3 regions of the Vibrio sp. KUL80 genome follow, and region 3 is predicted to be linked to each of the others. Evidence: predicted binding sites of a transcription regulator. Region 3 holds the regulator's gene; each other region holds the start of a gene.

Evidence for each region. The regulator PurR, encoded in region 3, represses purine synthesis genes. The targets are predictions, from matches to a motif close to TNANGNAAACGTTTNCNTNA.
Region 1: metK (methionine adenosyltransferase) is a predicted target of PurR. The motif match lies at 2,876-2,895, and genes of this name have one in related genera.
Region 2: guaB (IMP dehydrogenase) is a predicted target of PurR. The motif match lies at 4,165-4,184, and genes of this name have one in related genera.

Annotation. Positions count from the first base shown of each region.
Region 1 covers NZ_AP045841.1:426,794-437,828, reverse strand. Annotated here, with positions in the region: gene epd (erythrose-4-phosphate dehydrogenase) at 1-558, opposite strand, end outside; gene tkt (transketolase) at 715-2,727, opposite strand; gene metK (methionine adenosyltransferase) at 3,038-4,189, shown strand; gene AC6I8U_RS02005 (DUF2189 domain-containing protein) at 4,570-5,364, shown strand; gene AC6I8U_RS02000 (SprT family zinc-dependent metalloprotease) at 5,437-5,946, shown strand; gene AC6I8U_RS01995 (endonuclease) at 6,016-6,723, shown strand; gene rsmE (16S rRNA (uracil(1498)-N(3))-methyltransferase) at 6,803-7,534, shown strand; gene gshB (glutathione synthase) at 7,548-8,495, shown strand; gene AC6I8U_RS01980 (YqgE/AlgH family protein) at 8,528-9,097, shown strand; gene ruvX (Holliday junction resolvase RuvX) at 9,163-9,588, shown strand; gene luxS (S-ribosylhomocysteine lyase) at 9,697-10,215, opposite strand; gene gshA (glutamate--cysteine ligase) at 10,345-11,035, opposite strand, start outside.
Region 2 covers NZ_AP045841.1:2,826,484-2,837,518, reverse strand. Annotated here, with positions in the region: gene der (ribosome biogenesis GTPase Der) at 1-34, shown strand, start outside; gene AC6I8U_RS13050 (alanyl-tRNA editing protein) at 126-989, shown strand; gene AC6I8U_RS13045 (sensor domain-containing diguanylate cyclase) at 1,349-2,413, shown strand; gene AC6I8U_RS13040 (zinc ribbon domain-containing protein) at 2,449-2,679, shown strand; gene xseA (exodeoxyribonuclease VII large subunit) at 2,701-4,077, opposite strand; gene guaB (IMP dehydrogenase) at 4,285-5,748, shown strand; gene guaA (glutamine-hydrolyzing GMP synthase) at 5,901-7,454, shown strand; gene AC6I8U_RS13020 (acetate uptake transporter) at 7,680-8,273, shown strand; gene AC6I8U_RS13015 (alanine/glycine:cation symporter family protein) at 8,411-9,958, opposite strand; gene tenA (thiaminase II) at 10,289-10,951, opposite strand; gene AC6I8U_RS13005 (ABC transporter substrate-binding protein) at 10,960-11,035, opposite strand, start outside.
Region 3 covers NZ_AP045841.1:2,365,753-2,376,787, forward strand. Annotated here, with positions in the region: gene elyC (envelope biogenesis factor ElyC) at 1-689, shown strand, start outside; gene AC6I8U_RS10890 (Ig-like domain-containing protein) at 762-3,332, opposite strand; gene torR (two-component system response regulator TorR) at 3,607-4,317, opposite strand; gene torD (molecular chaperone TorD) at 4,599-5,252, shown strand; gene purR (HTH-type transcriptional repressor PurR) at 5,590-6,594, shown strand; cyclic di-GMP riboswitch class I at 6,774-6,862, shown strand; gene AC6I8U_RS10910 (TfoX/Sxy family DNA transformation protein) at 6,980-7,570, shown strand; gene AC6I8U_RS10915 (TVP38/TMEM64 family protein) at 7,689-8,372, shown strand; gene AC6I8U_RS10920 (putative signal transducing protein) at 8,373-8,705, shown strand; gene AC6I8U_RS10925 (alpha/beta fold hydrolase) at 8,686-9,483, opposite strand; gene glgA (glycogen synthase GlgA) at 9,633-11,035, opposite strand, start outside.

The sequences.
Region 1 (11,035 bases), 1.6 Mb from region 3:
GTGAATGCTGGTGATAGTCCCAGAGTCGATACCAAAGGCTTCATCTAACGCTTGAATAACCGGCACGATACAGTTTGTGGTGCAAGAACCATTGGAGACGATGGTGTGATCTTTGGTCAGTGTATGGTGATTAACACCGAAAATAATGGTGTTATCAAGATCATTGCTACCTGGATGAGAAAATAATACCTTCTTTGCGCCAGCTTCGATGTGTTTCTCGCCATCAGCGCGGCTACCGAATACACCAGTGCAATCTAATACGATATCAACCTCTAGGTTTTTCCACGGTAACAGGCTGATGTCCTCAAGATGCAAAATACGAATGGTGTCGAACTGACCATCTTTATGCGTAAGGTACAAATGCTCTTGGTCATGAGAAACCTTCTTATCAAAACGACCATGACTGGTATCGTATTGAAGCAGGTGAGCCATCGCTTCAGGTTGCGCCAACTCGTTAACGGCGACGACTTTAATTTGGTCGTTCTTCTCGCTTTCGTACAGCGCTCTGAGTACATTCCGTCCAATGCGTCCAAAGCCATTAATTGCCACTCTTAGCATCGCATTACGCCTTTTTGTTCACGTGATAAAGGCTTGCATGGTAACCGATAACGGTTGCTTTCGCATCAAGAGTTGTAAGCTGGTGACAATGCGTTTCTCGACCCAGAAAAAAACCGAGCACTAGTGCTCGGTTTTTCATTTCAAGAAGAAAGGTGCTTATGCAAGCAGCTCTTTTGCTGTGTTCACAACGTTTTCAGTCGTGAAGCCAAACATCTTGAATAGCTCGCCTGCTGGCGCAGACTCACCGAATGTCGTCATACCGATGATCTTGCCACCGAAGCCAACATACTTGTACCAGTAATCCGCAATACCCGCTTCAACCGCGATACGCTTAGTTACTTCCGCTGGAAGAACCGCTTCACGGTATGCTTCATCTTGCGCGTCAAAGACGTCAGTAGAAGGAAGAGACACTACGCGTACTTTCTTACCTTCAGCAATTAGCTCAGCGTAAGCATTTGTTGCTAGCTCAACTTCAGAACCTGTCGCAATAAGGATCAGCTCAGGCGTGCCTTCGCAATCTTTCAGGATGTAACCACCTTTAGCAACGTTTGCTAGCTGCTCAGCGTCACGATCTTGCTGTGTTAGGTTTTGACGAGAGAAGATAAGCGACGTCGGACCGTCTTTACGCTCAATCGCGTATTTCCAAGCCACTGCAGACTCAACCTGGTCACATGGACGCCATGTGCTCATGTTTGGCGTTACACGTAGTGATGCAATTTGCTCAACTGGTTGGTGCGTTGGACCATCTTCACCCAGACCGATAGAGTCGTGAGTGTAAACTTGGATGTTTTGCACTTTCATCAGTGCTGCCATGCGCATTGCGTTACGAGCATATTCCATGAACATTAGGAAGGTTGCACCGTATGGTACGAAACCACCGTGTAGCGCGATACCGTTGATGATCGCTGTCATACCGAACTCACGCACACCGTAGTGGATGTAGTTACCAGACGCATCATCAGCCGTTAGCGACTGAGAACCAGACCACATGGTTAGGTTTGATGGCGCTAGGTCAGCAGAGCCGCCCATGAATTCAGGAAGCATCTTACCGAACGCTTCTAGTGCATTTTGAGACGCCTTACGTGATGCAATGTTTGCAGGGTTTGCTTGAAGGTCAGCAATGATCTTGCTTGCTTCTTGTTCCCACTGAGCTGGAAGCTCACCGTTCACGCGACGCTTAAACTCAGCCGCAAGTTCTGGGTAAGCCGCTTCATAAGCTGCTAGCTTCTCGTTCCAAGCTGCTTCTTTTGCGCTACCCGCTTCGTTTGCATCCCACTCAGCTTTAATGTCTGCTGGGATTTCGAATGGACCGTGTTCCCAACCTAGGAATTCACGCGCTGCTGCAATTTCGTCGTGACCTAGTGGTGCACCGTGACAGTCGTGAGAGCCCGCTTTGTTTGGTGAACCAAAACCGATGATGGTTTTAGTACAGATAAGTGTTGGACGTGGATCCGCTTTTGCCGCTTCAATCGCTGCATTGATCGCGTCAGCATCGTGACCGTCTACTGCAGGGATTACGTGCCAGCCGTATGCTTCGAAGCGCTTAGGTGTGTCATCAGAGAACCAACCTTCCACTTCACCATCGATAGAGATGCCGTTGTCATCCCAGAACGCGATCAGCTTGCCTAGACCTAGGGTACCCGCTAGTGAACACGCTTCGTGAGAGATACCTTCCATCAGACAGCCATCACCCATGAATACATAAGTGAAGTGGTCAACGATATCGTGACCTTCTTTGTTGAATTGCGCTGCAAGAGATTTCTCAGCAATCGCCATACCAACCGCGTTAGTGATGCCTTGACCTAGAGGACCAGTCGTCGTCTCGATACCTGGTGCGTAGCCGTACTCTGGGTGACCTGGTGTTTTTGAGTGCAGTTGACGGAAGTTTTTAAGATCGTCAATTGATAGCTCGTAACCGCTTAGGTGAAGCAGAGAGTAAATCAGCATTGAGCCGTGGCCGTTTGACAGTACGAAACGGTCGCGGTCAGCCCACTCTGGGTTTGACGGGTTGTGATTTAGGTGAGAACGCCAAAGAACTTCAGCGATATCTGCCATACCCATTGGTGCACCTGGGTGACCTGAGTTAGCTTGTTGAACACCATCCATGCTTAGCGCGCGGATTGCATTAGCGAGTTGTTTACGAGAAGACATGTCTGCTCCTGAGTGCATTAAGCGAATTCCAAGTTTTTCATAGACTGATTGAATAATCAGCGGCGGCTATTGTCGCAAAGCCATATAGTCTCTGCAAACGATTTACCGTCATTTTTTGGCATTATCGCCGAATAATGTCGCCGGAATGTGGCGATCCACGCGCAAAATAGGCAAACGTTTGGCTATATGTTAAAAGCAAAAATCGCTTGCTAATCGAACATTGATGACTAGAATAGACGTCTAGATGTAGATACACCTACTATATATCATTGAATTTATTACAAGTGAGTGATTCGACACTCGCTTAAAAACAGTAATTGGAGCTCTCATGGCTAAGCACCTGTTTACTTCTGAGTCAGTATCAGAAGGCCATCCAGATAAAATCGCAGACCAAATCTCTGACGCGGTTCTTGATGCAATCCTAGAACAAGATCCAAAAGCACGTGTTGCTTGTGAAACTTACGTTAAGACTGGCATGGTGATGGTGGGTGGTGAGATCACCACTTCAGCATGGGTAGACATCGAAGAGCTAACTCGTGAAACCGTTCGCGAAATCGGCTACGTTCACTCTGACATGGGTTTTGACGCGGACTCTTGTGCCGTTCTAAACACCATCGGTAAGCAGTCTCCAGACATCAACCAGGGTGTTGATAAAGAAGATCCAAAAGAGCAAGGCGCAGGCGACCAAGGCATCATGTTCGGTTACGCAACGAACGAAACTGACATCCTAATGCCAGCACCTATCACTTACTCTCACCGTCTTGTTCAAAAGCAAGCGGAAGTACGTAAGAACGGCACTCTACCTTGGCTACGTCCAGACGCTAAGTCTCAGGTAACGTTCCAATACGACCAAGGTAAGATCGTTGGTATCGATGCGGTTGTTCTTTCAACTCAGCACTGTGATTCAATCTCAACACCGGATCTGCGTGAAGCAGTAATGGAAGAGATCATCAAGCCAGTACTACCATCTGAGTGGATCAACAAAGAAACCAACTTCTTCATCAACCCAACCGGTCGTTTCGTAATCGGTGGTCCTATGGGTGACTGTGGTCTAACGGGTCGTAAGATCATCGTTGATACCTACGGCGGCGCAGCTCGTCACGGTGGTGGTGCATTCTCTGGTAAAGATCCATCAAAAGTTGACCGTTCTGCAGCATACGCAGCACGTTATGTAGCGAAGAACATCGTAGCGGCTGGTATGGCTGACCGTTGTGAGATCCAACTGTCTTACGCAATCGGTGTTGCTGATCCAACATCTATCATGGTTGAGACGTTTGGTACTGAAAAAGTTTCTCACGACATCATCGTAGAAGCAGTTCGTCAAAACTTCGACCTGCGTCCATACGGCCTGCAAGAGATGCTAAACCTGCTGCAACCTATCTATAAGAAGACTGCAGCATACGGTCACTTCGGTCGCGAAGAGTTCCCTTGGGAAGCGACAGACAAAGCGGCAATCCTACGTGATTTCGCTGGTCTGTAATTACTCTTAGTCTGAGTATTTACTCCAAAAAAGCCCTCAAATTTTTTTGAGGGCTTTTTTATTTTTTTAATCCTGTCTTTTCAAACACTTTGTTACAAAGTTGTTAACTTCAACTCAAGTGGCTTTGATTTAATACCCTTTTGAAAATTGTGTTTTCCTGTAACACGGTCAATAGTTAATCAAAAGTGCCCTTGCGAATAGACCAATTTGCTCGGTTTGTTCGTATGCAAAACAGAGCACTTAAGAGGGGAAGACGCTAATAACGGTAAGCTGGCAGTGACACGTCAACGGCGGCGAGAGTCGCTGCTCGCTTTAACACCGCGACCATTAGCGCCATGCCCTGATAAAACGAAGGCCAGTTTGTCAATCAGGGAGGACATATGCCTCGAACTGTAAATTCTGATGACTTCCAGAAGAAACATGAAGTCAGGGATCAAGATTACGCTAAAACCATTCCGTGCAACCAACTGAGTGTATCAGCCCCATTCCACTGGCTTGCGCTCGGCTTGCATGACCTCATACGTATGCCAATCATTAGTGCTTTCTACGGGCTCTGCTTTACCGCAGCTGCGGTCGTGATCGTTCTATTGGTGCAATGGCAAGGTACACACCTCGTCATTATGCCAAGCCTCGTCGTTTATGTGCTTATCGGGCCTTTCTTGGCGCTGGGTCTTTATGATGCCGCTTGGGAGAGAGAAAAAGGGCACAAACCGAGCCTGTTTCACTCTATGAAAGCGATTGGTCGCAACTCGACGTCACAATGGGCGTTTGCCGTGTTACTCGCGGTAGCGATGATATTTTGGATGCGTATCGCTGCGCTGTTACATGCGCTCTACCCATCAGTGCAAGGTGCTCCCCTAACTGAGTTCGCGCCGTTTTTGATTACCGGCAGTGTTGTTGGCGCGGTTATCGCAGCGGTTATCTTCAGCATATCTGCCTTCTCGATCCCTCTTATGATGGAGCGTCGAGTCGACATCATGACTGCGGTCTTCACCAGCTTTAATGCGGTGAAATCCAACGTTCCAGCCATGATTGTGTGGGCTCTTATCATCTGCGGCGGTATTTTAATTGGCTTTGCCACCTACGGGATCGGAATGATCGTAACTATGCCGATTCTCGGCTACGGAACATGGCATGCTTACCATGAGACCATCAAGAAGAAGCATCATGTCTGATGCGTTGGCATAACATCACATCCTAAGTAGAATAGCGCCCTGTTTGGGCGCTTTTTGTTTGGATTGAACTTCGTGGATGCAGAATTATCAGAGCAGCTTCACTATCTTGCTTTAAAAACACTGTCTCGTTGTATTGAGCGTGCACGTCACTACTTTGAAAGAGACTTCCCCGTCCCAGCGCTCAACTACAAGCTGCGCGGAAAAGCCGCAGGTAAAGCGTATCTACAGACCTGGGAGGTCCGTTTAAACCCAGTGCTTTTTGTCGAGAATCAACAGGCGTTTATCGACGAAGTCATTCCCCATGAAGTCGCTCATTTAATTACCTTCGCGCTGTTCGGTCGCGTGCGCCCGCATGGCAAAGAGTGGCAGATGGTCATGAACCAAGTATTCCATATTGCACCAAACACCACACACTCACTCAATATCCAGTCTGTACAGGGACGCACGTTTGAGTACCGCTGCCAATGCGACACATTTGCTGTGACCATACGACGCCACAATAAGGTCTTGCGCCAACAAGCCAACTACCGCTGTCGAAAGTGCGGCCAAACTATAGAGTACACAGGAAAACAACTGAGCTAACTATCGATAGCTAAGGTCTTTTTTGCGAGTTACACTAGGTTATCTCAACCTTTTTTAGACCTTACTATGATGCGCTGCTTTATCATTTCTATCGCTCTATTGGCTACCACCGTTCCAATCACAGCAGTTGGTGCACCACCGAGTAGCTTTAGTAAAGCGAAGAAAGAAGCGGTAAAAATCTATGCCGACCATCCTGTGAGCTTCTATTGCGGCTGTGATATTCAATGGAACGGTAAGAAAGGCGTACCAGACCTTTCTGCATGCGGTTATCAGGTTCGCAAACAAGAAAAGCGCGCAAATCGCATTGAGTGGGAACACGTGGTGCCTGCTTGGCAGTTTGGCCACCAGCGTCAATGTTGGCAAGATGGCGGGCGCAAGAACTGCACACGCAACGACAAACAGTTCAAACTGATGGAAGCCGACCTACATAACCTCACACCGGCCATTGGTGAAGTCAACGGTGATCGTTCCAACTACAACTTTTCGCAGTGGAATGGGGTCGATGGTGTCAGCTATGGCCAATGCGAAATGCAAGTAAACTTCAAGCAGCGCAAAGCGATGCCGCCTGAACGCGCGCGAGGGTCTATTGCTCGAACTTACCTTTACATGAGTCAAGAGTACGGGTTTAGACTATCTAAACAGCAAGCTAAGCTAATGAAAGCTTGGAACAAAAGCTACCCTGTCGATAACTGGGAGTGCACTCGAAACGAGCGTGTCCGCCGCATTCAGGGCAACGATAATCCTTTTGTCGCCGAAGCGTGTAAAAATCAGAGCTAATTCCTTAGCCGAGCCCTTGTAATTTCGAGGGCTGGCATCCATCTTATACCTCAATACTGTTTGTTCTTTGGAAATTGTTATGCGTATACCTCGTATCTATCACCCTGAAACGATTCAATCTTTAGGCACTCTCGCCCTAAGTGATGATGCCGCAGGGCACATTGGCCGAGTATTGCGTATGAAAGAGGGTCAAGAGGTTCTGCTATTCGACGGTAGTGGCCATGAATTTCCTGCGACGATTACCAGCGTAGGGAAGAAAAACGTCGACGTGGATATTCAAGAGAAGGTCGAGTCGAGCATAGAGTCACCACTCGATTTGCATCTCGGACAAGTTATTTCTCGCGGCGATAAGATGGAGTTCACCATCCAAAAGTCCGTTGAGTTAGGTGTGAACACGATTACGCCTCTCATCTCAGAACGATGCGGCGTGAAACTCGATGCCAAGCGTTTTGAGAAAAAGCTGCAACAGTGGCAAAAGATAGCGATTAGCGCTTGTGAGCAGTGTGGACGTAATACTATCCCTGTGATTCGCCCAATCATGTCGCTAGAGGAGTGGTGTGCAGAGCCATCTGAGGCGCTCAAACTCAACCTTCATCCAAGAGCAAAATACTCAATTAATACCTTGCCAGAGCCCGTGAATAAGGTTCGTCTTCTTATCGGTCCAGAAGGTGGCTTGTCAGCGCAAGAAATTGAAATGACAGAACAATATCAATTCGAAGAAACCCTGCTTGGTCCTCGTGTACTTAGAACTGAGACGGCGGCACTGACCGCTATTACGGCACTTCAAGTACGCTTTGGCGATTTAGGTTAACGGGAGAAAAATAATGCTCAAACTCGGTATCGTGATGGACCCTATCTCGTCCATCAACATCAAAAAAGATTCAAGCTTTGCAATGATGCTGGAAGCACAGCGTCGTGGTTATGAAATCCACTATATGGAGATGAATGACCTACACCTAGATCAAGGCACAGCGGTTGCCGATACAAAAGTCGTGACGCTTAAAGAAGACCCTAACGGCTGGTACGAATTTACTTCTGAGCAAACCATTGAGCTGTCTGAGCTAGATGCCGTATTGATGCGTAAAGACCCTCCATTCGATACAGAGTACATCTACGCGACCTACATTTTGGAGCGCGCAGAAGAGAAAGGCACGCTAATCGTTAACAAGCCACAAAGCCTTCGTGACTGCAACGAGAAACTCTTCACAGCATGGTTCCCTGAGCTAACGCCAACGACTATCGTAACGCGCAAAGCAGAGAAGATTAAAGAGTTCCGTGATCAGCATGGCGATGTCATCCTGAAACCACTTGATGGTATGGGCGGCGCTTCTATCTTCCGTGTTAAGCAAGACGATCCGAACGTATCTGTGATCATCGAAACCCTGACTAACCATGGTCAAAACTACGCTATGGCGCAGACGTTTGTTCCTGATATCAGCAATGGTGACAAACGTATTCTCGTGGTGGATGGTGAACCAATGCCGTACTGCCTGGCGCGCATCCCAGCTAAAGGGGAAACTCGTGGCAACCTTGCGGCCGGTGGCCGTGGTGAGGCTCGTCCCTTAAGTGAGACAGACAAGCAAATTGCCGAGGCGGTAGCTCCCACTTTGAAAGAGAAGGGCTTAATATTTGTAGGTCTGGATGTCATCGGTGACAAACTTACTGAGATCAACGTGACTAGCCCAACGTGCATTCGTGAAATTGAAGCCGCCTTTGACATCTCTATTACTGGCAAGCTAATGGACGCTATCGAGCGCCGTTTAGGCAAGTAGCCAATTGTAGAAGTCTATTGGGAGAGGCGATCATGAACTTAGCCAACCACTTTCTCGTGGCAATGCCGGGGATGAAGGATCCATATTTCCAACGCAGCGTCATCTATGTGTGTGAGCACAATGAAGATGGCGCGATGGGGATCATGATCAGCACCCCTATCGATGTCACTGTCGCAAACATGCTTAAGCAAGTGCAAACTGAGCTTCCTATCGCCTCGCAAACGACACACAGCAAAAGCCTCGACGAGCCCGTGTTAAACGGCGGGCCCGTTTCTGAAGATCGTGGTTTTATCCTTCATAATCCTAAAGATCAGTACCAATCCAGTATCCAGATCACCGACACGGTATCTGTTACCACGTCTAAGGATATTCTGGCCGTACTCGGCACTGACGCTCAGCCGGACAACTATATCGTCGCATTAGGCTATTCTGGCTGGAGTGCAGGGCAACTGGAAACCGAGCTAGCTGAAAACTCGTGGCTCACCATAGAGGCCGACCCAAGCGTGATCTTTGATACCCCGGTTGAAGAACGTTGGAGTAGCGCTGTCGGTATGTTAGGGTTCGATATCGCTCAGCTTTCAACAGATGTTGGTCACGCATAGACCCTATTTGGGGAAAGCTAGAGATTCGTCTAAACAAGACCATTGCGTTCACAAACAGAGAAATTATGACATCCAGAACCATCGTTGCTTTCGATTTCGGCACCAAGAGTATTGGTAGTGCTATAGGCCAAGAGGTCACTGGCACAGCAAGCCCACTAAAGGCTTTCAAAGCCAAAGACGGCATTCCAAACTGGGATGACATCGAAGCCATGCTAAAAGAGTGGCAACCTGACCTCATCGTCGTGGGTCTACCCACCGACGTACGAGGCAAAGCACTTGATGAAATCACCGCTCGCGCCAAGAAGTTTGCCAACCGTGTACATGGTCGGTTCGGTTTCCAAGTGGAAATGCACGATGAAAGACTGTCTACCGCCGAAGCTCGTTCGGAGCTGTTTGAGATGGGGGGTTACAAGGCGTTATCAAAAGGCAATGTCGACTGCCAATCAGCGGTGGTGATCTTAGAGAGCTGGTTTGAGGCGCAGTGGGCTTAAAGCGGCTTTAAACACAAAAAAGGATGGCAAATGCCATCCTTTTTTATTTTCCGCTAGCCGCGCTCCTGCGCAGGCAGGGATAGACTCAAAGCGCGCGACCTAATTCAATTAGTCTACTTTCAGCTCTTGCAACATAGACTCAGGCAATGCAAGTTCATCGTTCTTGTTCACTTGAATACCCGCTGCAATGATCTTCTCTGCGATCGCTTTCGCTTCATCCAGTGAGTGCATCGCTGCAGTACCACATTGATACTCGTTAAGTTCAGGGATCTTGTTCTGGCTCTCGACTTTCAGTACATCTTGCATTGCATTTAGCCAAGCGTCAGCAACTTGCTGCTCAGATGGCGTACCAATCAAGCTCATGTAAAAACCAGTACGACAACCCATTGGAGAGATATCGATGATCTCAACCTGATCACCATTCAGATGTGCACGCATGAAGCCTGCATATAGGTGCTCTAGTGTGTGAATACCGCGCTCAGACAAGATGTCTTTGTTTGGGATCGTGAAACGTAGGTCGAAAACAGTAATCGTGTCGCCTTTAGGGGTTTGCATTGTTTTCGCAACGCGTACCGCTGGAGCGTGCATCTTAGTGTGGTCTACCGTAAAGCTATCCAGTAGTGGCATGATATTTTCTCCTTGGTTTACTCACGGTTTCAACCTTGGCTAAAACCGTGAGAACTATGTCTTGTAGAGCAATGTCTTTAGCGTGATTGTAAGTGGCACAGTATCGCTGCGCAATCTCAGTTAGCAAGCTTAGTTAGCGACTTGAGCTTGCTCTGGTGATAGATAAGCAAAGTAATCAGACAAGAAGTCATCGAAGTTAACGGTATCCGCCGATTCAATGCTCATTTGAGCTGAAACCGAACGAGTGACCTCATCTTCCATTATTTGAGTCGAATACGCTTTATATTCGTGAGAAAGATTCTTCTGACGGTACTCTTTACCCAGTTCGCAGCCCACTTTCCCAAGTCCGCCTAGCTCTTTGGTTTTCGCCAGTAGCTGACCTGAGATAGAAAGTTCAGGATTTTCGTTCCACGCTTCTAGCTTGTCACATACTGCAGCGTACTCGTTACCACCGTGTGCTGAATCCATATGCTTGGCAATCTCACGAAGATCAGCAAAGACGCGTTTTACCCAAGACTGGCTATCGAGAACTTCACCGTGACAGCCTATTTGTAGCTGAAGACCAACTTGGCGACCATCAACAATGACCTTGTTCCAGTTCTCACGCCAGCACTCTAGCTCACAATTGTCCATAGGCTCAGAATCTTTGAGCGCGCACCAAGTTAGGAACAAGTCGAGGAAGCGAATCTGCTCCGCGGTAATCCCAATTGGGCTAAACGGGTTCACGTCTAAAGAGCGGACCTCGATGTATTCAACACCACCGCGAGATAGTGCTTCTGACGGTTTTTCACCGCTTTTGGCGACACGCTTTGGTCTGATT
Region 2 (11,035 bases), 460 kb from region 3:
GATGAGTATGATGAAAGGTCGTCCGAAGAAATAAGAATAAGCTAAACAGCGCCCTCTCAATAAGAGGGCGCTTTTTTATGGTCTGAACTTCAATGGTGTGAAACACCACGATGAAAGGAAAACAGATGATCACCGCTAGTAAAGTGCACTTCTGCAATCAAACCTGGCAACTAAATAGCCAAATCCAACTCGTCAACCATCATGAAGAACATTGCGATGTGGTGGTGAAAGACACGCCATTCCATCCTGTTAGCCATATCTGGCCTGATCACCCAGCAGACAGGGGAACGTTATCAACAAGCACAGAATCGTATTCAGTTACAGACTGTTTAGTTGGTGCTGTTGAGCTCGAAACCGGAAAGCTCTTTGTCGCGCAGTCCATCCCAGTAAAACGAGATACCGATGGTTGGGTATTTGTCGTGGTGCATCGCATTGCTAAACAAGCCGTATTATCAGAAGGTGAGACGGTTTCCCTGTCGGTAGACAAGGAGTATCAAGATAGCTTAAGCCGTGGCCACAGCGCCGGTCATATAGCGTCATTGGCGCTCAACAAGGTTCTTGCCGAAGCGTATTGGAGAAAAGACGCCGATCGTAAAGATGGGCTAGGGCACTATGATTTTAATAGCTATGCACAGGAGCAGAGCTTTGTATCGCCAGATGCTTGCTTTGATAACTATCGCTTAGGCAAAACGCTCAAAAAGCGTGGTCTTAACACAGCTCAGGTACTTGAAGAGCTTAAAGAGATAGAGTCTAGGGTTAACCAACAGCTTAATCTATGGCTTAGCGAGGGTTCAGCAGTAGAGATGCAGCTTGAAGGTCCTTACCTCACCAGCTCTCGTTACTGGCATTGTAGATTGGACGGGGTGGATGTTGTCATGCCTTGTGGTGGCACGCATGTTACAACAACAAGCAGTCTGAAGCGATTAAACGTTGAACTGCGAGCTATCGATGCCAATTATATCGAAATGCACACCCATGTAAGTCGATAATTAGAAAAACGATCTTTTTATTAAATTTCAATTAGGCTGGTTTATTTTGGTCTTTGTGATATTTAAATCTGCTAAAAATCGAAAAACAGCACATGTAACTTATGCTTTCGGTGTGTGGTTATATAAATGTTCTTTTTTAAGCAGATCGCTGATCAAGCTAGCTTTTGGGGATGATCTAGAAAAGATCGTGTTTTTTGCCGTTCCAGGGTGTACTGGTTCAAATTACGTACAAATATTCCTTTGGTCAATAGTTCATCTATTTGCGCCCTGTGTTAGTATGTGCCGCGAGCGCATAATAAACAGAATGCCAACAGCTTTAGAGTTAGAGCCGTATGGTAGCAAATTAAAAGACGCGAACTATGAATAAAGACTTGCTAATAGATGCCCATAAGGGCATGAATAATTTATTAAAAGAGCTCGCGCTAGGGTTACCCCAAACCCAATTAGTGGAAAGGATAGTTGATCTTACAGAGCGACTATTTCCTAGAAAACGAGTTTCTATTTTATCGTTGGATGAATCGACAAACTGCCTGTTCACGGTAGCCGCCCCTAAGCTACCTATTATGTATAACCAAGCTATTGACGGGATAGAAATTGGTGAGCGAGTGGGATCTTGTGGGGCTGCTGCCTACTTGAAACGCTCTGTGATTGTTGACGATGTAACTAAACACGCCAACTGGACGCCGTTTCTTGAGCTTGCCGCCTCTGCGAATGTGAAAGCTTGCTGGTCGGTACCTGTCATCTCGACTCAAGAGCAATGCTTAGGGACATTCGCTCTCTACGACGAGAGGTGTTCTACCCCGCTCGCGATTGAGATTGAGATACTCGAATCCATGTCTGCCGTGTATTCGGTTGCGCTTGAGAAGTACGCTCTTGAGGATAAGCTTACCTTTCAAGCCCAGATGGATCCGCTTACTCACTGCTTGAATAGACGTGCTCTATTGGAAAGAGTTGAGCAGAGTCACTGCTTTGATGGCAATATTCTCGGCTGCTTTTTTGTTGATATCGACAAGTTCAAGCAGGTGAATGATGAATATGGTCACTGCTTTGGTGACAAAGTACTTGTAGCTGTTTCTGAGCAGCTTAAACATCTTTTGCCTGAACAAGCCGTGCTTGGACGTTATGGCGGTGATGAGTTTTTGGCGTTTTGCTGCTTCCCTGATGAAGACGGCGCCGTCGCTTTTTATCAAACATTGAGCGATGAGCTGAACAAACCCGTAACACTGAATGATACCAATATCTCTGTCAGCGTCGGATTTGCGACCAAACAGTGCTGTTCAGATCTGCCAATGGATAAGTTAATCCGCCAAGCAGACAGCGAAATGTACAAGGTTAAGCGTCGAAATAAGCGTGCAGTACCTCTACGTAGTGCTTCTCCGAGCTTGATTGATATCAATGCGAACCCAGAAAAGAAAGTCGTATGATAGTTAATATTATCACTTTCTAATATAGGTAAGTCATGACGACTCAACAAAACCAGTGCCCTAAGTGCCACTCAGAGCTTGAATGGGATGGGCAGTATCACTGCGGGCAATGCCAAGTCCATTTCAAAAAGATTGGTTTTTGCCCTGACTGCGAAGCAGAGCTGGAGAAACTTCAAGCGTGTGGCTCAGCGAGCTATTTTTGTAATAGCTGTAATGAGCTGAAGTCTAAGTCACGCGTTAAGTTTGTCTTTGAGAGCCTTGTATAGAAGCTAGATGGCAGCTGTCGTCTAGCTGTGATCTTTTATGCTGGTGACCTGAGATTCGATAATGCCATTGTCGAGTTTGGTGGTAATGGTACTGCCGACTTCAACACTCTGAGCGTCGGTGATGACCTGTCCGCGCGCATCTTGGGTGATAGAGTAACCGCGCTGCAACGTCGCCAGTGGGCTGACTGTGTCCAATTTACCTACGGTAACGGCGAATTGATGTTTAGCGCTATCGAGCTGTTTCTGCATGGCTTGCTTGAGCCTGGCTTGTAGCTGATCTAATCGATTGGTTTGTCGGTCGAGCTGGCGAGCTGGTGAGAGTGTCATTAACCTGTGTTGTTTATTGCTCAGGCGCAGTGTCTCTTGAGATAGGCGCTGCTTAATTGCTGAGCTCAAACGGAACTCAAACTCATCAAGAAGCTGGCTCTGCCTCTGAAGCTGGTGCTTTGGATGATGGCTGTTGAGTGCTTGTGTTAGCACAGATAAGTGCTGCTTTTGCTGCGCTAGATAGATCTGCATTACATTACGCAGCCTTTGCTCACGCCCCTTAAGTGATTCATGCTTGTGTGAGGTGTCATTGCTGACAAGCTCAGCCGCAGCACTCGGTGTTGGCGCTCGCACGTCGGCAACGTAGTCCGCTATGGTGACGTCGATTTCATGCCCGACCGCACTAATGATTGGAATTTGGCTAGCCGCGATGGTCCTTGCTACGATCTCATGGTTAAAACACCAAAGATCTTCCAGCGAGCCGCCACCTCGACCCACTATCAATACATCACACTCGTTACGGCTGTTGGCGCGTCCAATTGCCTGCGCAATCTCAATCGCTGCCGCATCACCTTGCACTGTTGTCGGATAGATAACGACAGGCAGTGATGGGTCGCGTCTTTTCAGTACATCGAGAATATCGAACAGAGCGGCGCCAGTTTTGGAGGTGATGATACCTACACGTTTAGGATGAGAGGGGAGAGGTTGCTTTAAAGACTGTGAGAACAAGCCTTCAGCTGCGAGAGACATCTTTAGCTTCTCGAACTCTTGCTGCAATCTTCCATCGCCCTCGGGCTGCATTGATTCAATGATCAGCTGATAATCACCACGCGGCTCGTACAACGAGAGACGCGCCTTTACCAATACCTGATTGCCATTAGCTGGCTTAAAGGTGACTCGGCGATTATTACCACGAAACATAGCGCACTTAACTTGAGCGCGAGAGTCTTTTAGCGTGAGGTACCAATGGCCGGATACAGGTGCGGAAAAGTTAGAGATTTCACCGACTAACCAGACAATCCCCATTTCATTTTCTAGCAATAAACGTACTTCGGAATTCAGACGAGAGACCGTGTAAATGTTCTGATTGGAAGAAGATGAATGAGAAGTAGATCGCGGGGATAGGGACACAGCTAATCTCAAAGACGTGAGTATGGAAATTAGCGGCAATATAATACATATCAAGGGGGTAAATGCAAATAAAAAATAGAAAAATGTGTAGCCAAGCGATTTCGTCGGGCGTATAATCCCACCGCAATATCTAATCCAAATGACCTTATTATGCGAAACGATAAGGGCGGATTATCCTTTAAACTCCTCTATTGTGAGATATTGCAAATGCTAAGAATTGCCAAAGAAGCGCTGACGTTCGATGATGTACTACTCGTTCCAGCTCACTCCACCGTTCTCCCAAACACAGCTGATCTTCGCACTCGGCTGACCAAGAATATCACTCTGAATATTCCAATGATCTCTGCGTCTATGGACACAGTGACAGAAGCGCGTCTTGCGATCGCGCTAGCCCAAGAAGGTGGCATTGGCTTTATCCACAAGAACATGTCTATTGAGCAACAAGCTGAGCAGGTTCGTCTAGTAAAAATCTTTGAAGCAGGCGTGGTGACTAACCCAGTAACGGTTAGCCCTGATGCATCTATCGCTGACGTGGTAGCGCTGACTGATAAGCACGGCTTCGCTGGTTTCCCTGTTGTTGCTGAAAACAACGAGCTTGTAGGCATCATCACTGGTCGTGATGTTCGCTTTGTTACTGACCTTTCTAAGAAAGTAGAAGCAGTAATGACGCCAAAAGAGCGCCTAGCCTCTGTTAAAGAAGGTGCTTCTCGTGAAGAAGTACAAGAAGAGATGCACCGCGCACGTGTTGAGAAGGTACTGGTTGTAAACGACGAGTTCCAACTTACCGGTATGATCACAGCAAAAGATTTCCACAAAGCAGAACGTAAGCCTAACGCATGTAAAGATGCGCAAGGTCGTCTACGCGTTGGTGCTGCAGTGGGTGCTGGCGCTGGCAACGAAGAACGCGTTAAAGCGCTTGTTGAAGCTGGTGTTGACGTTCTACTAATCGACTCTTCACACGGTCACTCTGAAGGTGTTCTAAACCGTATCCGCGAAACTCGCGCAGCCTACCCAGATCTCGACATCATTGGCGGCAACGTAGCGACAGCTGCAGGTGCTAAAGCACTGATTGAAGCTGGCGTAAGCGCAGTTAAAGTAGGTATCGGCCCTGGTTCAATCTGTACAACTCGTATCGTAACGGGTGTTGGTGTACCTCAAATCACAGCGATTTCAGACGCGGCAGCGGCAGCTGAAGAGTATGGCATCCCAGTTATCGCTGACGGCGGTATCCGTTTCTCAGGTGATATCTGTAAAGCGATCGTAGCTGGCGCATCTTGTGTCATGGTTGGCTCAATGTTCGCTGGTACTGAAGAAGCACCAGGTGAAGTTATCCTTTACCAAGGTCGTTCATACAAAGCTTACCGTGGCATGGGTTCTCTTGGCGCAATGTCTCAAGGCTCTTCTGACCGTTACTTCCAATCTGACAACGCGGCTGACAAGCTGGTTCCAGAGGGTATCGAAGGTCGTATCGCTTACAAAGGTCGCCTAAAAGAGATCGTTCACCAGCAAATGGGTGGTCTTCGTTCAAGCATGGGTCTAACTGGCTCTGCAACTATCGAAGACATGCGTACTAAAGCAGAATTCGTTCGCATCTCTGGTGCGGGTCTAAACGAATCTCACGTACACGACGTTCAAATCACCAAGGAAGCACCTAACTACCGTTTGGGTTAATTAATCGCTCAGGTTAATTAGCCACTTAGGTTAATAACGACAACGTAGTCAAATAAATCCTACGTAAACGTTTGCTTTTTTCCTTGAAGCAAAGATGAGAGGCGGGTAAACTCGCCTCCGTTTTCAACACTTAGCTGATAAGATTGCCCAAAATGACGAAAAATATTCATGACCAACGAATTCTGATTCTAGACTTCGGTTCTCAATACACACAGCTAGTAGCACGTCGTGTTCGTGAAATCGGTGTTTACTGTGAACTATGGAGCTGGGACGTAGAAGAAGCGGATATTCGTGAATTCAACCCAGACGGTATCATCCTATCTGGTGGTCCAGAAAGCGTTACGGAAGACAACTCTCCACGTGCTCCTCAGTACGTATTTGATTCAGGTGTTCCAGTTCTTGGTGTGTGCTACGGCATGCAGACCATGGCTGAGCAGCTTGGCGGTAAAGTAGCGGGCTCTAACGAGCGTGAATTTGGCTACGCACAAGTTAAAGTATCTGGTGACTCTGCAATCTTTAAAGATCTTGAAGATACTCAAGATGTTTGGATGAGCCACGGCGACAAAGTTGTTGAAATCCCGGCAGACTTCGTAAAAGTTGGTGAGACGGATACCTGTCCGTACGCAGCAATGGCAAACGAAGAGAAGAAATACTACGGTGTTCAGTTCCACCCTGAAGTAACGCACACTAAGCAAGGCCTGCAAATGCTAGAGAACTTCGTTCTTGGTGCTTGTGGCTGTGAGCGTCTATGGACGCCAGGTTCTATCATCGAAGACGCGGTTGCTCGCATTAAAGAGCAAGTAGGCGACGATGAAGTGATTCTTGGTCTGTCTGGCGGTGTTGACTCATCAGTGGTAGCGATGCTTGTTCACCGCGCTATCGGCGACAAGCTGACCTGTGTATTCGTAGACAACGGTCTTCTTCGTCTAAACGAAGGCCAGCAAGTGATGGAGATGTTTGGCGACAAGTTCGGCCTAAACATCATCAAGGTAGATGCAGAAGAGCGTTTCCTTGCAGCACTTGAAGGCAAGTCTGATCCAGAAGAGAAGCGTAAGACTATCGGTCACGTATTCGTAGACGTATTCGACGAAGAGTCGAAGAAGCTAGAAAACGCGAAGTGGCTAGCTCAGGGTACTATCTACCCAGACGTTATTGAATCTGCAGCATCGAAAACAGGTAAAGCACACGTCATCAAATCGCACCACAACGTGGGCGGTCTTCCTGATGATATGGAAATGGGTCTTGTTGAGCCGCTTCGCGAGCTATTCAAAGACGAAGTACGTAAGATCGGTCTAGAGCTAGGTCTTCCATACAATATGCTTTATCGTCACCCATTCCCAGGTCCAGGTCTAGGTGTTCGTGTTCTTGGCGAGATCAAGAAAGAGTACTGTGATCTACTGCGTCGTGCCGATGCTATCTTCATTGAAGAGCTGCACAATGCAGACCTTTATCACAAAGTATCTCAGGCGTTCACGGTATTCCTACCAGTTCGCTCTGTAGGTGTAATGGGCGATGGCCGTAAGTACGACTGGGTTGTTTCTCTACGTGCGGTTGAGACTATCGACTTTATGACCGCTCACTGGGCGCACCTACCATACGACTTCCTAGGTAAGGTTTCTAACCGTATCATCAACGAAGTAGACGGTATCTCTCGCGTTGTTTACGATATCTCTGGTAAGCCACCAGCGACTATCGAGTGGGAATAACCCTCGATAACTATTCTCTTCGATAAGTAACCTCTTTGAGATAAGTTAGATTGTAAAAAGCCGACGTTATGTCGGCTTTTTTTACGCGTGTCGGAAAAGACTGAATACGAATATGCAATCGGTAAAACTTAGATTGCAAATAATGGGTCTGCTCAACATTTACATTTTGAATTAAAATTTTCCTACAATTTTTGTAACTAATTTTGAATTTAGGGCTCTTTGACAATGTCTAACAAACTCGCTAACCCAGCGCCGCTTGGCCTTATGGGTTTTGGTATGACGACCATTCTACTTAACATCCACAACGCAGGTTTCTTCCCGATTGATTCGATGATCCTAGCGATGGGTATTTTCTATGGCGGTCTAAGCCAAGTGTTTGTTGGCATGATGTGCTTTAAACGTGGTGACACATTTGGCACCACGGCTTTCACTTCGTACGGTCTATTCTGGCTGACGCTGGTAGGCATTATTGTTATGCCTTACATGGGTCTTCCTGCAAGTCCGGCGAAGTTTATGGGCTGGTACTTACTGCTTTGGGGCGTATTTACTGGTTTCATGTTTATCGGTTCACTTTGCTACCCAGTGGCTAAGCAAGTTGTATTTGGTTCATTGACCATTCTGTTCTTCTTGCTGGCTGCCCGTGATTTCTTCGGCAGTGAACTGATCGGTACCATCGCTGGCTTTGAAGGCATTTTCTGTGGCGCTAGCGCGATTTACTTCGCAATGGCTCAAGTGCTGAATAACGAGTACGGCCGCACTATTTTGCCTATCGGTGAGAAAAAAGCGCCAGTAACTTCTGCGCAAGAAGTGGCGGCATAATTCAAGTTTCATTCATTCGGGAACAGTGAATGACAAAAGGGGTAGCTAAGCTACCCCTTTTTCTTTTCATATAAATTATTGGCTATTTGAGTCATCCCTGCGTAGGCAGGGATCTACCCAAAGCGATCGCCAGCTCATTACGACGTCTGCGTCTGAGTCGACCCAGAATCCGCCTCTTGAGCCGCTTCAGGCTTTTTACCTGTCTTGCGCTCGTATCGACCTTCCCAGTAATCTGCGTTCTTGATACCAAGTGCGACCGGGTTAAACGTATATTCTTCAACCCCTTCTTTTTGCTGCTTCTCGTAGTCTTTAAGTGCCACGATAGCTGGTTTAGCAATGAAGAAGATAATCAAGATACCAACAATGTTTAGCCAAGCCATGAGACCTACACCCACATCACCCATCGCCCAAGCTAGGTTCGCGGCTTTGACCGTACCGTAGAACACCGAGGTAATCAGAACCAGCTTCAATAGGAACATCAGGCCATTTACCTTAAAGGTACGACGAATGTAAGCAATATTGGTTTCTGCAATGTAGTAGTAAGCAAGAATAGTGGTAAAGGCGAAGAAGAACAGTGCGAATGCAATGAACAGTTTACCCACACCTGGCATCGTACTTTCAATCGCTAACTGAGTGAATGCAGGGCCATTAGCGCCAACGGTTTCAGCGAGGTTTTGAACTAGGAATGTACTCTCAGGACCGTGCACGTTGTACGCGCCAGTGATAAGAATCATAAATGCCGTTGCCGAACAAACAAGCAAGGTATCAATGTAGATAGAGAAAGATTGAACCAGACCTTGCTGCGCAGGGTGATCAACGTTCGCTGCTGCCGCTGCGTGAGGGCCGGTACCTTGACCTGCTTCGTTTGAGTAAACACCACGCTTAACACCCCAACCAATTGCGGCACCAAAGCCCGCCATAGGTGTAAAGGCATCGCCGATAATCATACCCACGATACGTGGCACTTCACCGATGTTCAGAAGAATGATCACAAACGCGATGATGATGTATGCAAGCGCCATGAAAGGAACAACAATTTGCGTGAAATGCGCAATACGCTTAACACCGCCGAAGATGATGAAGGCTAGGATGATAGAGATAACAGCGCCAGTGAAAATTTTTGCAAAACTGATAGTACCAATCGCTGTGTCAATCATCGCACCAGAGCCAAATGCGGTCTCTACTGCGTTACCGATACTGTTCGATTGAACACCCGGAAGTAGGACACCACACGCAAAGATAGTCGCGATAGCAAAAATCCACGCGTACCACTTTTGGCCCATAGCTTTTTCAATGTAGTAAGCTGGACCACCACGGAACTCGCCACGATCTTCTTCTTTATAGATTTGCGCGAGTGTCGATTCGATGTAGGCCGTCGCTGCACCAAAGAAGGCAACCATCCACATCCAGAAAACAGCGCCAGGACCACCGAAACCGATAGCCGCAGCCACACCTGCAATGTTACCTGTACCAACACGGCCAGATAGTGAAACGGCAAGCGCCTGGAACGATGAAATACCTTTTTCAGAGCTCTTACCAGATAGCAGTAGACGCCACATTTCGAAGAAATGACGGACTTGTACAAATCGAGTAAGAATGGAATAGAAAAGGCCTGCACCAAGACATAAATAAATAAGAGCGGGACTCCAGATAATCCCGTTTAAAAAATCAACTAAAGACTGCATAGTTCTTCCCTGTAAAGCTGGGGATGAGGTCGAAGCTCAGCGACTCATGGTCTGATTGTTCGACATCACTTGTTGATGCTCATCCTTTATCAATCGTCCTTGCTTGCACGAAAAGCATGATGAAAGAGAGCGCGAGGTGTTTGAACATACCAAACACGAGTCGATATCCTACCTAACTTTGTTGCTAATGTTAAACTCAGTTGTAAATATTGTGTTAACGCGTGACTTTGGGCACAAAATCCGAAATGCGGGTTGAGGATGTGATTTTTGTTTGTTAAATGAGCGGTTACGAGAGAAAAAAAAGCCGACCAAGAGGTCGGCATCGTCGCGTTATTTTGTATCAAGACCTTGCTGCCAAAAGGCAATTTCCATTCTTGTTGCTGTTTTAAACACATGTATGAGCTCTTGGCCTCTCGGGCTGTCGAGCTCAATGTCTTTGAGTAAGGTGTCCAAACGCTCAATACTCACCTGAACGCCTGATTGAAAATCTTCACCGGCATAAAGCTCTATCCAGCTGCGATATGGGTTGTCTTCTAATACTGTAGTGGGTGACTCGATGAGCGCTTTACCGATCACGGCATAGCCGATAGCGCAAGGTGCCAAAGCCGCATACAGGTCAACAAGCTCGCCGGTCATGCCGGCATCGAGTACATAGCGGGTATACGCCACGGTACCAAAGTCTTCTGTTTCCGCTTCCATGTCAGCTTCAGTAATGCCCCACTGGCTACAATATGAAACATGATGACCTATCTCAGACTCAAGTAGGGCAGCCACACTAGGTACTGCCTCACGCATTTGAGTCAGTGTTTTGGATTTATAGATCGCCAAGGCGTAAGCGCGGGCATATTGCTTTAGAAACAGAAAGTCCTGCTTTAGGTAGTGCAAATACGCTTTTTGCTCAAGCTGACCTTTAGCAAGTTGCTGTACAAATTCATGTTCGGTATAGCCTTGCCATTCTTTTTGGCAGGCATTGATAAGGTCTTGATGGTTCATAATTGCTCCTACAGTACAGGTACCATGGTCTCTGCTGCTGGTTTACTCGAGATGATCTTGTGCTGGTACATGAAGTCTGTGAAG
Region 3 (11,035 bases):
ACGTTATGGTCCTTGGCGGCGGTCACGTTGTGGATGACGATATTCCACCCACTTCTGAACTATCCCGTACCTCTCTCATGCGCCTAAGCGAAGGTATTCGTGTGATGCGCATGTATCCAGGTAGTAAGCTCATTCTATCTGGCTATGCGGGCGGGACAGACGTAAGCCATGCTCGCGTAATGGCAAAGGTGGCACTGGCATTGGGCGTATCTAAGCCAGACATCATCTTGCTAGAGTCTGCTAAAGATACGTGGGAAGAAGCCAGGCAAGCATCTGCCTTCGTGCAAAGTAAGAAAATGGTGCTGGTTACCTCCGCAAGCCATATGCAACGCGCGATGTACGAGTTTGAAGCAGCGGGTCTGAAGCCTTACCCTGCGCCGACTAACTTCCTGGCCCAAGAAAATGTTGAACAAGCTTGGCAACGCTACGCACCGCAGGCTCGCTACTTAGAGCAAACAGAGCGCTACTGGCACGAGACCATGGGATTAGTTTGGCAGAGATTACGAGATTGGGTGGCAAACGAAAGCATTCGTGATTTGACATTTTCTGTATCAGAGTTCGATCCTGAAAGTGTAGAACCTACACAACTGGAACAAGATGAGTTAGAACAGCAGCTCGCGCCTCAGGAAACGCAGGATGACACTTCCGCTGTTTCTGACGCAGATGCAACGGTCTCTGGTGCTAACTAAACCATCAGGAGCCAACCAAACCGGTTAAAAAAGACCTCATCATTGGATGAGGTCTTTTGCTATTGAAAACAGCTAGTTGGCATTTAGCTGATTCAGCTTTGCTTTCACTGGAACAGAGAAATTAAAGCCATCATGCTGATCCCAATTGATCGACCATGTCATTACACCACCAAACTTTGGTGATGCTTGAGTAGGTACGATAGAGCCACAACGCTTTAGGGAGATCATACAATCCAATGCGTCTTCTATGTTAGCAATTGGTGCCTGTCCTGAGTTCGCTGAGCTTGGACCTGAAGGTAATCCAATGGCGACTTGATCATCACGCAGTGGCATAAATCGACTGCCGTCAGCTAACTCAAATCCCTCGGTAAGCATACGTGATGCCGCCACCATCATATCCACAGAGCCCTCTGGCGCAGCGCCCGTCGTATAAGGATTGGCCAGCCCACCATTGTTGTATAACTGCACATGCAAAAGATCTAAGGTATCCCTCAATTGATCGATAAGGGGAATATAAGCGCCCCAAATACCAGAGTAAGCGACCATTCCGCCTTGCACATACGGATGTTCCGGTGCCATGGTAAGGTACATGTCGCCGCCCGTATTCGCTTCGATAGCTTTTAATGCACGCGGCAAACGCGCTTGGATTTGACTGCCGTGGACGAGATTTGAGCCACTTTCGTAATCAACATCTAATCCATCAAATCCCCACTCATTGATGATCTCTGACAAACTCGAGACAAACGCAGTTTCATCCGCATCTGTGTTCAGCGTGATGGTGCCTTCAGCGCCACCAAGCGAAAGAACGATAATCTTACCTTCCGCTTGCAAGTCTTTGATGTCTTGTTTGAACTGAACGGGATCTATCGGAGCACAGCTCGAGTAGATGTTACCATTGTAGAGATTAAAATGCACTGTACCATTGCTGTTACGGTCATTGTCAGCAAAAGCAATGTCGATAATGTCCCAGTCTTTCGACATTTGGTTAAGTGGAATTGGACAGCCCGCACCATTGACAAAGTTGTGCCAGTAGCCGACGAGCTTATGTTTCGGTTGGACTACAGATTTTGCCGACACGCCGACGCTAGCAGACGTCACCGTATTCCCTTGCAGATCCGTGCTGATGACACTCAGTTGATAGTTCCCAATGGTCGTTGGTGTCCAAGAGAACTGATACGGCGGCGTGGTGTCACCGTTGACCAAAAGACCATTAGTGTAGAGATCAACCTTAGCCACCTCACTCTGCAGGGAGCTGACATTCGCATTCACAGTCACAGCTTTGCCAATCGCGACGACATCGCCAGAAGAAGGAGAAGTAATCGTAGCGACCATAGGTTGATCAGTCACTGATACCGTTGTGTTTAATTGATTGCTGTTACCTTCATTGTCAGTAGCAATGACCTTTAAATCTACAGAGCCCTGTCCCACTGCATTCCACGTCCATTGATAAGGTGATGCCGTCACTAAGCCTATTGACGTACCATTCACGAATGCCTCAGCATCGGCAACTGTTCCATCCAGATCATCAATATTCGCAACGATAGTGACATCACTTCCTAGCAGAACTGTTTCGCCTTCTACCGGTGAAATAAGTTCAATATTTGGTGCCGTCGCACAGGCACCTTGACCACTCCAGGCGTCTTGCCAGTACTGTCCAACGCCAGGCTCATAAGCCCATGCAGAGTCAGATGAACACCAGCCGCCAACAAGACATTGATAGAGCTCGCCATTGTTGACCACATTCTGCCCGGTTGCGTAGCCACTGCCAGCAATATAGGTTGTCGCACCTGAGCATTTGCCTCCTGCCGACGCTGTGGCTTCAACCGTGATAACTTGCGACTGGGACGTCGCGCCTTTATCGTCTGCCGCAACGGCTTGTATCGTATAGCTGCCTGCAGCAGGTGATATCCAATCCATGACCCAAGGTGCTGCGGTCACAGACTTTTCTAGTGCACCATTGACACTAAATTCAACCTTGCTAATGGAACCATCCGAGTCTGAGGGCTCTGCGGTAAACTGGACACTATCTCCTACCGAAACTTGAGTCTTCGAACTGGTCAAGGTAACAACAGGTGGTTGATTAGATGCGTCTACGACTGAAAATGTCTGAGTTAATTGAATAGACGCACCTTTATCATCAATGGCGGTAACTACCAACTCATAGTTGCCACTTTCAGTCAGCCAAGTTACTTGGTAAGGAGGGCTCGATAGCACTGCCAGTTGCGCCCCTTGCAGCTCAAATATCACCTCTCGAACTTCCCCATCACTGTCTTCGGCCAATGCAGAGAAGGTGACTTGGTTTCCTGAGGCTAACTGTGCGTTGGAGGCTGGAGATGTAATCGTCACAGAGGGAGCAGCGTTTGTGCCACCAGCATCACAGGCCCCTATTAGTGACCATTCTTGATAAGGTTCGGAGTGGTTAACAGGGTTAGCGTTAAGGTTCCACCAGTTCGCTTGGTACGCCGATGATTGCCATTGAACTTGAGCGCCACCGTTGTAGCTTGTGCCGTCGTCCCAAAAAGGCAAACTGTCACACTGTACTGCCAAGCTTGGTGCAGAAAACAGTAAACTCGAGGTAAGCATCAGCGACAAATTCACTGACCGTTTAAATATTGGAATAGAGCCTAATTGTAGCTTGGTCATGGAAAATCCTTTTGTTGAACCAAAGAATGTCGTTGCCAATCAATGCTGCCCAATCGAGGCAGTTCAACGGAAACGACGCCACTATCAAACTAGCTCAGGTTTATAGAGTCTTTTTCCGACTCAGAAAGCACCGACTTCTCACGCGAGTCAGTTAACAAAAATAGTTACAAGTTGCATATACAACGCCCAGGTATCTCTACATTGCTCCCATAAAAAAGCTCCAGCTATCAAAGAGACAACTGGAGCATTTTCTATCACTACACGCTAGCCGACTTTAATCACCAGCAAACATGTAGCCCTCGCCATGGACAGTGATAAATATCTGTGGATTCTTTGGATCGGATTCCATCTTGGCACGCATGCGACGGATAAGAACATCAATGGTTCTATCGTTTGGCGCATCAACTCGATGACTGATCATATTGAGGATACGCTCACGGCTCAGAACTTGATTTGGATACGTTGAGAGTGCAACTAACAATTCATATTCAGCCTTGGTCAGTTTCACAGGGTCGCCATTATTCGTCAGTGAACGACGCTGCTTATCAAACGTCCATTCACCAAAGTGAACCACATGCTCGTTTTGCACTGACTCTTCAAGTACTGGCTGTTTGCGCGCTAGTGAAATACGCCACAATAGGTTTTTTACTCGCACTAACAGTTCGCGTAGCTCAAACGGCTTAGTGACATAGTCGTCTGCACCCATCTCGAGGCCCACGATGCGGTCGATACTATCAGTGCGACCGGTTACTAAAATAATTCCAATGTCTGACTGACTTCTTAACTCTCTTGTTAGCATCAAACCATCTTCACCAGGCAGGTTAATGTCTAGCATGACGAGATCGATACTGGATTCTTCCAGCACCTGACGCATCGTCTGACCATCTTCAGCTTCGCTAACCAAGTAGCCTTCATTTTCGAAGTAGCCAGCCAGTTTACTGCGAGTGACTACGTCATCTTCTACAACCAAAACGTGATATTTCATCTGTGGTTTCTCAATCTTGTCATGACAAGGACATTCTATTCATAAACATTCACAATTCTAGTCTACATCCCCTCATAGGCATGGAAACCTTACTATTTTTTGATTCAAAACAACCAAAACGATTGCGTCTCATATGCAACGAATACTCGTGTTAACTTACCCTTAAAGAAATTAATTTTTGTCTTATTTTTTCATAAGTTAACTCAATTTTTCACACAACAAGTTATTGCTATTCATCTTTATTGGCTAAAATAGGGTTATCATTTTTGGAGATTATTCAAATGCAAGAAATCAAAGCATTTAATGAGCAACGCGCAGAAATCTATTGGTGGCTTTCAAGCCTATTCGCTGCCGAGCTCACTGATGATGAACTCAACAAATACCACAGCCCTGAAATTCGCTCTTTCTTATCTGGCTTAGGAGAAAACCCTTCCCTAAAAGAACCCATTCAGGTCTTTACAGAGTCCTTGAACCGCCTTCAAGTCAGAGAAGACGCACAATTAGAGCTTTCTGCCGATTTTTGCGATCTATTTTTAAAGTCGGACAAGCACGGCGCATTGCCTTATGCCTCTATGTATATTGGTAAGTCTGGTCTTTTAAATGATCAACCTGCACAGGATATGGCTGACCTGTTAGCTAAGCACAGTGTGGCAGTGAATAAGGACTTAAATGAGCCAGCGGATCACCTCGCGATCGAGCTAGATTTTCTAGGCAACTTAATCATTCGCTCCAATGAGCTTGAAGCGGAGGCACATATGAACGATGCGCTGCACGAGCAAGCAGAGTTCATCAAGAACTACTTGATGACATGGCTACCTCAGTTTGTTGCGAAATGCCAAACTCACGACGAGTTTGGGTTTTATGCCGCTGCCGCTAAACTACTCGAAGCATTCTGCCAACTTGACTACACCTACCTAGAGGGTGAGCAAGGCTAGCCAACCTTAAAGCGCAAATCATTTGCATCACATCTGTGAGAATTAATTTGCGCTTTAGTTATAAATTTATTGGATAAGTCATTGCCAGCGCCCAAACCTAAGTCTACAATCCGCCGTTTAAATGCAAATGCCATTGGCATTCAACGCGGACTTGTGTCCAAAAATACCTGTTGAAATCTACGCTCTGAGCTTTTTTCGCCGCGGCTTGCATGCAACTTTCGGTTTTCGCAGCCAAATACTATGTTTACAACAACATAGCGTTATAAATTTGCAAAGACCACTATACTTGAAGCGGTACCAACGTTAATTATCAAGCCGCGACTAATAGGATATCACTATGGCAACTATTAAAGATGTCGCCCGCCTTGCAGGCGTTTCAACGACCACAGTATCCCACGTTATTAATAAGACTCGCTTTGTTGCTGAAGCAACTCAAGAAAAAGTGATGGCGGCGGTCGACGAACTCAACTACGCACCAAGCGCCGTTGCACGTAGCTTAAAATGTAACTCAACGAAAACCATTGGTATGTTAGTGACTCAGTCCACTAACCTGTTCTTTTCTGAGGTTATCGATGGTGTTGAGAGCTACTGCTACCGCCAAGGCTACACGCTGATCCTATGTAACACTGGTGGCGTGTATGAAAAGCAACGCGATTACATTCGCATGCTGGCAGAGAAACGCGTGGATGGCATCCTCGTGATGTGCTCTGATCTTACCGAAGAGCTGCTAGAGATGCTTGAGCGTCACGCCGACATTCCTAAAGTTATCATGGACTGGGGCCCAGAAAGCTCACAAGCGGACAAGATCATCGATAACTCTGAAGAAGGCGGTTATCTGGCAACGAAGTTCCTGATCGAAAAAGGTCACACGGATATTGCCTGCCTGAGTGGCCATCTAGAAAAAGCCGTGTGCCAAGAGCGTATCATCGGTTACAAACGTGCCCTTGCTGAGGCAGGTATCGAGATGAAAGATGATCGTATTCTTGAAGGCAACTTCGAATGCGATACAGCCGTTATCGCAGCTAACCGCATCGCAGCAATGGAAGACCGACCTACCGCTATCTTCTGTTTCAACGACACAATGGCGTTTGGCTTAATGAGTCGCCTGCAACAACTGGGTGTGCGCGTACCTGAGGACATCTCTGTCATTGGATACGATAATATTGAGCTAGCTGAGTACTTCTCGCCACCACTAACGACGGTTCACCAACCAAAACGTCGTGTAGGTAAAAACGCGTTTGAGATTCTATTAGAACGAATCAAAGATAAAGGTCATGAAAAGCGCATTTTCGAAATGCACCCAGAGATTGTTGAACGCGACTCTGTCAAAAACCTTACATAATGCTGACAAAAGTGCCTTTCTAGGCACTTTTTTTTGAACTTCATTCAAATTTTCACCTTTCAATTGTTAGTTTTTTACGCACCCACAGGCACAAATAATCCGTCATTATTTGAACCAAGATCACACTTCTAAAAATGAGTAATGATAGGATTATGTTGTTTTCATTTATTCTATGCATGTCACGCACAGGGCAAACCATCTGAAAGGGTGGGACGCAAAGCCTCCGGCCTAAACCAATTTTTAATTGATAGGTAGCGGGGTTGCCGATGGCAAGGGGAGAAGGCTCAGTTATGGCATATGCCTAACAGAGCTCTGACACCTGATTGCTATACTCTCGGACCTGATTCTGGTGACACAATCAATAACACCGAGAAAAGAATAAAGCATGGATAATCCTATACTAAAAAATTCAATGCAATTATTCGCTCAGCTTGGAAGAGTAAAGTCTCGCTCCATGTTTGGGGGATTTGGCATCTTCGTAGATGATACGATGTTTGCCTTAGCAGTGAATAACAAATTACATATCAGAACTAACCGTCAGACCGTATCCACCTTCAAAAAACTGGGTTACAAGCCTTATGTTTATAAAAAGCGTGGATTTCCCGTTGTTACTAAGTACTTCGCGTTACCTGAAGACTGTTGGCAAGATCAAGAAGGTATTCTCGATCACGCTAAACAGGCACTCGAGTTCGCGAAAACTGAGAAAGAGCAACAATCCGAAGCGAAACCTAATCGCCTGAAAGACCTTCCTAATCTTCGCCTTGCCACTGAGCGTATGCTCAAAAAAGCAGGCATTGAATCAGTGGTTGAACTTCAGGATCATGGTTCGGTTGAGGCTTTCAAGGCCATTCAGAGAACCCATTCAAGTACCGTAGGTTTAGAGCTTTTATGGGCTCTTGAAGGTGCGATAAATGGTACTCATTGGTCTGTGATTCCTCAGACTAAAAGAGATGAACTGGCTCGCTTAATTAATTAAGCTACGGTAATCTCAAGAAAAAATCAGCCTTATGGCTGATTTTTTTGTATTAGCTGAAAGGAAAAACATACTCATCCTTTCTACTACACTAATACTGAGTCATCAAAAGGATATCGTCATGAGCAAGAAGCTGATACTAGGATTGGTTTTGGTTGCTGTCGTCATTTACTTAGGCATCAACTTTGGTCAACACCTCACACTAGAAAACGCAAAAGCACAACAAGTCGCACTGAGTGAATACATCAATGAGAACTTCGTGGCTGCTGCCCTCACCTATTTCTTCGCTTACATAGCGATTACTGCATTCTCTGTTCCAGGCGCTGCCGTGGTTACCTTACTTGGCGCCGCATTGTTCGGCTTCTGGACAAGTCTACTGCTCGTTTCATTTGCTAGTACCATAGGCGCTACATTGGCATTCTTGAGCAGTCGCTTCCTACTTCGCGATTGGGTACAAAGTAAGTTCGGTTCGAAACTTGAGACGATCAATAAAGGTGTCGAAAAAGACGGTGCTTTCTATCTATTTTCTCTAAGACTCATTCCTGTGTTCCCATTTTTCTTGATTAACTTATTGATGGGTCTCACGCCAATTCGAGTCTCTAAGTATTACTTGGTGAGTCAACTGGGCATGCTGCCAGGAACTGCAGTATACCTCAATGCAGGTACCCAGCTAGCGAACATTGACAGTCTATCAGGCATTGTTTCCCCTACCGTGTTGGCATCGTTTGCCCTACTCGGTTTGTTCCCACTTATTGCCAAATGGATTATGGGGAAAATCTCTCGCTCACCACAGGTACAGGAATAGATGAAGATATTTGTAGGCAATAACCCACCAGAAACACATATTGTCCAACAGCAGTTGATGGCTGAAGGTATAGAGTGTGAAGTACGAGGCGAAGGTGTTTTTGGGTTACGAGGGGAAGTACCGTTTGACGAAAGTTCTCTACCCTACGTTTGGCTTTTCAACAAAGAGCAAGAAATGATGGCACGAGCTGTCATTCAAGATTGGCAAAATCAGGCTGAGAAAAGCGGTAACATGCCGTGGGTATGTTCCGCTTGCCACGAGACTAACGAAGCGCAATTTGGCGTCTGCTGGAACTGTCAGACGCCACAAACGGCTACGATGCCACAGACTTAATGAAATCTATTGAGTGCTTATTGAACTCTTCTGGACGCTCAACATTGCACACATGACCACAATCTTTGATCTCTAATAGACGGCTGGACTTATGTTCAGCCACCATCTCTTTGACTGGCTTAATAAACATATAGTCTTTATCACCCATCAAATACAAAGTCGGAATCGGCAACTCTCGGTCTTTAAAGTAGCGGTTGAGAGGGTTTACTTCTGTCGTTAGACGATACCAGCGCTTAAACTCTTTTTGGCACAGCTTCTTCGCCTCTCGGACGAATAACAATCGTGACTCTTTTTGGCCTTTTTGCGGCATGACAATGTACGCGAACAAGCTGTAAAGCCACATATAAGGGATAATGTGCTTACTCCAGTTGCCAATTTTCACCAGAATTTGCGAGCGAGTATTAAAGCGAGTGACCGCACCGCCTAAGACCATGGAACGAACTCGGGAGTGTGCCAACTCGGCAATGTTGCGCACAATAATCGTTCCCAAAGACATACCGACAAAGTGGGCTGACTGAATCTTAAGGTGATCAAGTACTTTAACGATATCCATCGTCACCTCTTTAAAGGTGTACTTGTTCGACATAATGTCTTTAAGGAGTTGATTTGACTTACCGTGACCGCGAAGATCAATAAACAGCAGGTTAAAGTGCTCTCGGTAAGCACGAATCTGTTTAAACCATATGTTTGAGCTTCCACCTGCCCCATGTACGAATACCACCCACTCATTACTCGTTGGGTGCTGATAAGTTTTATGGAATAGCAAGCTCTCTGACATAGTTCTCAAGTTTCGTGATGTATGTGGGCGTTACGTTACCATAATTCGCCGTTTTACGGACAAAAACTCACAGGAATTTTGGTAAAAATGATTTACAAGTGTAGTCGATTATAAAAAAAGCGGCATAACGCCGCTTTTCAATTTTTGCTCTAGTTTGCCTCGAGCGCCAGGTCGTACATCTTAACGTACTCTTTGGCTGACTCAGTCCAACTGAAGTCTTTTCGCATTGAGCGAAGCTGCATTTCATGCATCTGCTCAGGGTGTTGCAGATAGAATAGCAGTGCGCGTTGCAGGACAATTAACAAAGCATCATGGCAAGGCTCAACAAAACCAAAGCCAGTGGCATTGTTAGGGTCATCATCAAAATCAATAACCGTGTCTTTCAAACCGCCGACTTTACGCACAATTGGTAACGTACCATAAGCCATACTATAAATTTGGTTCAAACCACACGCTTCAAACTCAGAAGGCATAAGGAAGAAATCTGAACCAGCTTCTACCAGATGAGCAAAGCGATTGCTGTAAGCTTCGACAAACGCCAACTTATCTGAGAACTCTTCCGCCAGATCATTAAGATGAGAAGCAATTTGCGGCTCACCTGTACCAATAATGACGACTTGCACGTCATTCTTTAGGAACTTATCCAAAATAGGAAGGATGTAGTGAAAACCTTTTTGGTGCGTCAAACGACAAACCATGCCAATCATCGGCACTTCACGCTCTGGTAGGCCGAGCTCTTTTTGTAGCGCCGTTTTTGATGCGAGTTTACCCGCTAGCATGCTTTCTAAGTCATCGTCGTAATGCTCAGGCAAATACTCATCGTGGCTTGGGTTCCACTCTGAGTAATCGCATCCATTAACGATGCCATGGAGATCTTTGGCACGATGAACGAAATCATCAACCAAGCCATGTGAGCCTAACGGTGTCACCAGCTCAGCGGCATAGTTCGGGCTCACTGCATTGATCTTATCTGCAAAAGCAATACCCGCTCGCAATGTACTTACCCAGCCGTCACCGTACTGTAGAAACTCCATTCCAGAGAGATGAAGCTCAGGAATAATCTCTAACTGACTGTAAGAGAAAATCCCTTTGAAAATCGCGTTGTGTACTGTCAGTACTGACTTAGTACCATGAAAACGCTCATCTTCAGCGTAACGAGTCTTAAGTAAGAATGGGATAAGGCCTGTGTGCCAATCATTCGCGTGAACAATTGCAGGCTTAATGCCCAGCTTTGGTAACACATCCAGACTGGCGGCTGCGAAAAATCCAAAACGCTCGCCATTATCAGCGTACGCTCGGTTGTGTTCTGCATACAGTTCTGGACGGTCAAAGTAACGGTCACATTCAATGACGTAGACTTCGACACCATCGAGATGGGTTTTCTTGACTTGATAAGGTGTATGAGGCCAATGCTCTAGCTCAGTGGCTAGCACGAACTCATACTGATCCTTATTTGGTAGTTTTTGGTAGCCTGGCAGAGTGATGGCTACGTCCTTGCCAAGTTCTTGCAGAGCTTTCGGCAGAGCCTTGGCAACATCTGCCAAGCCTCCAC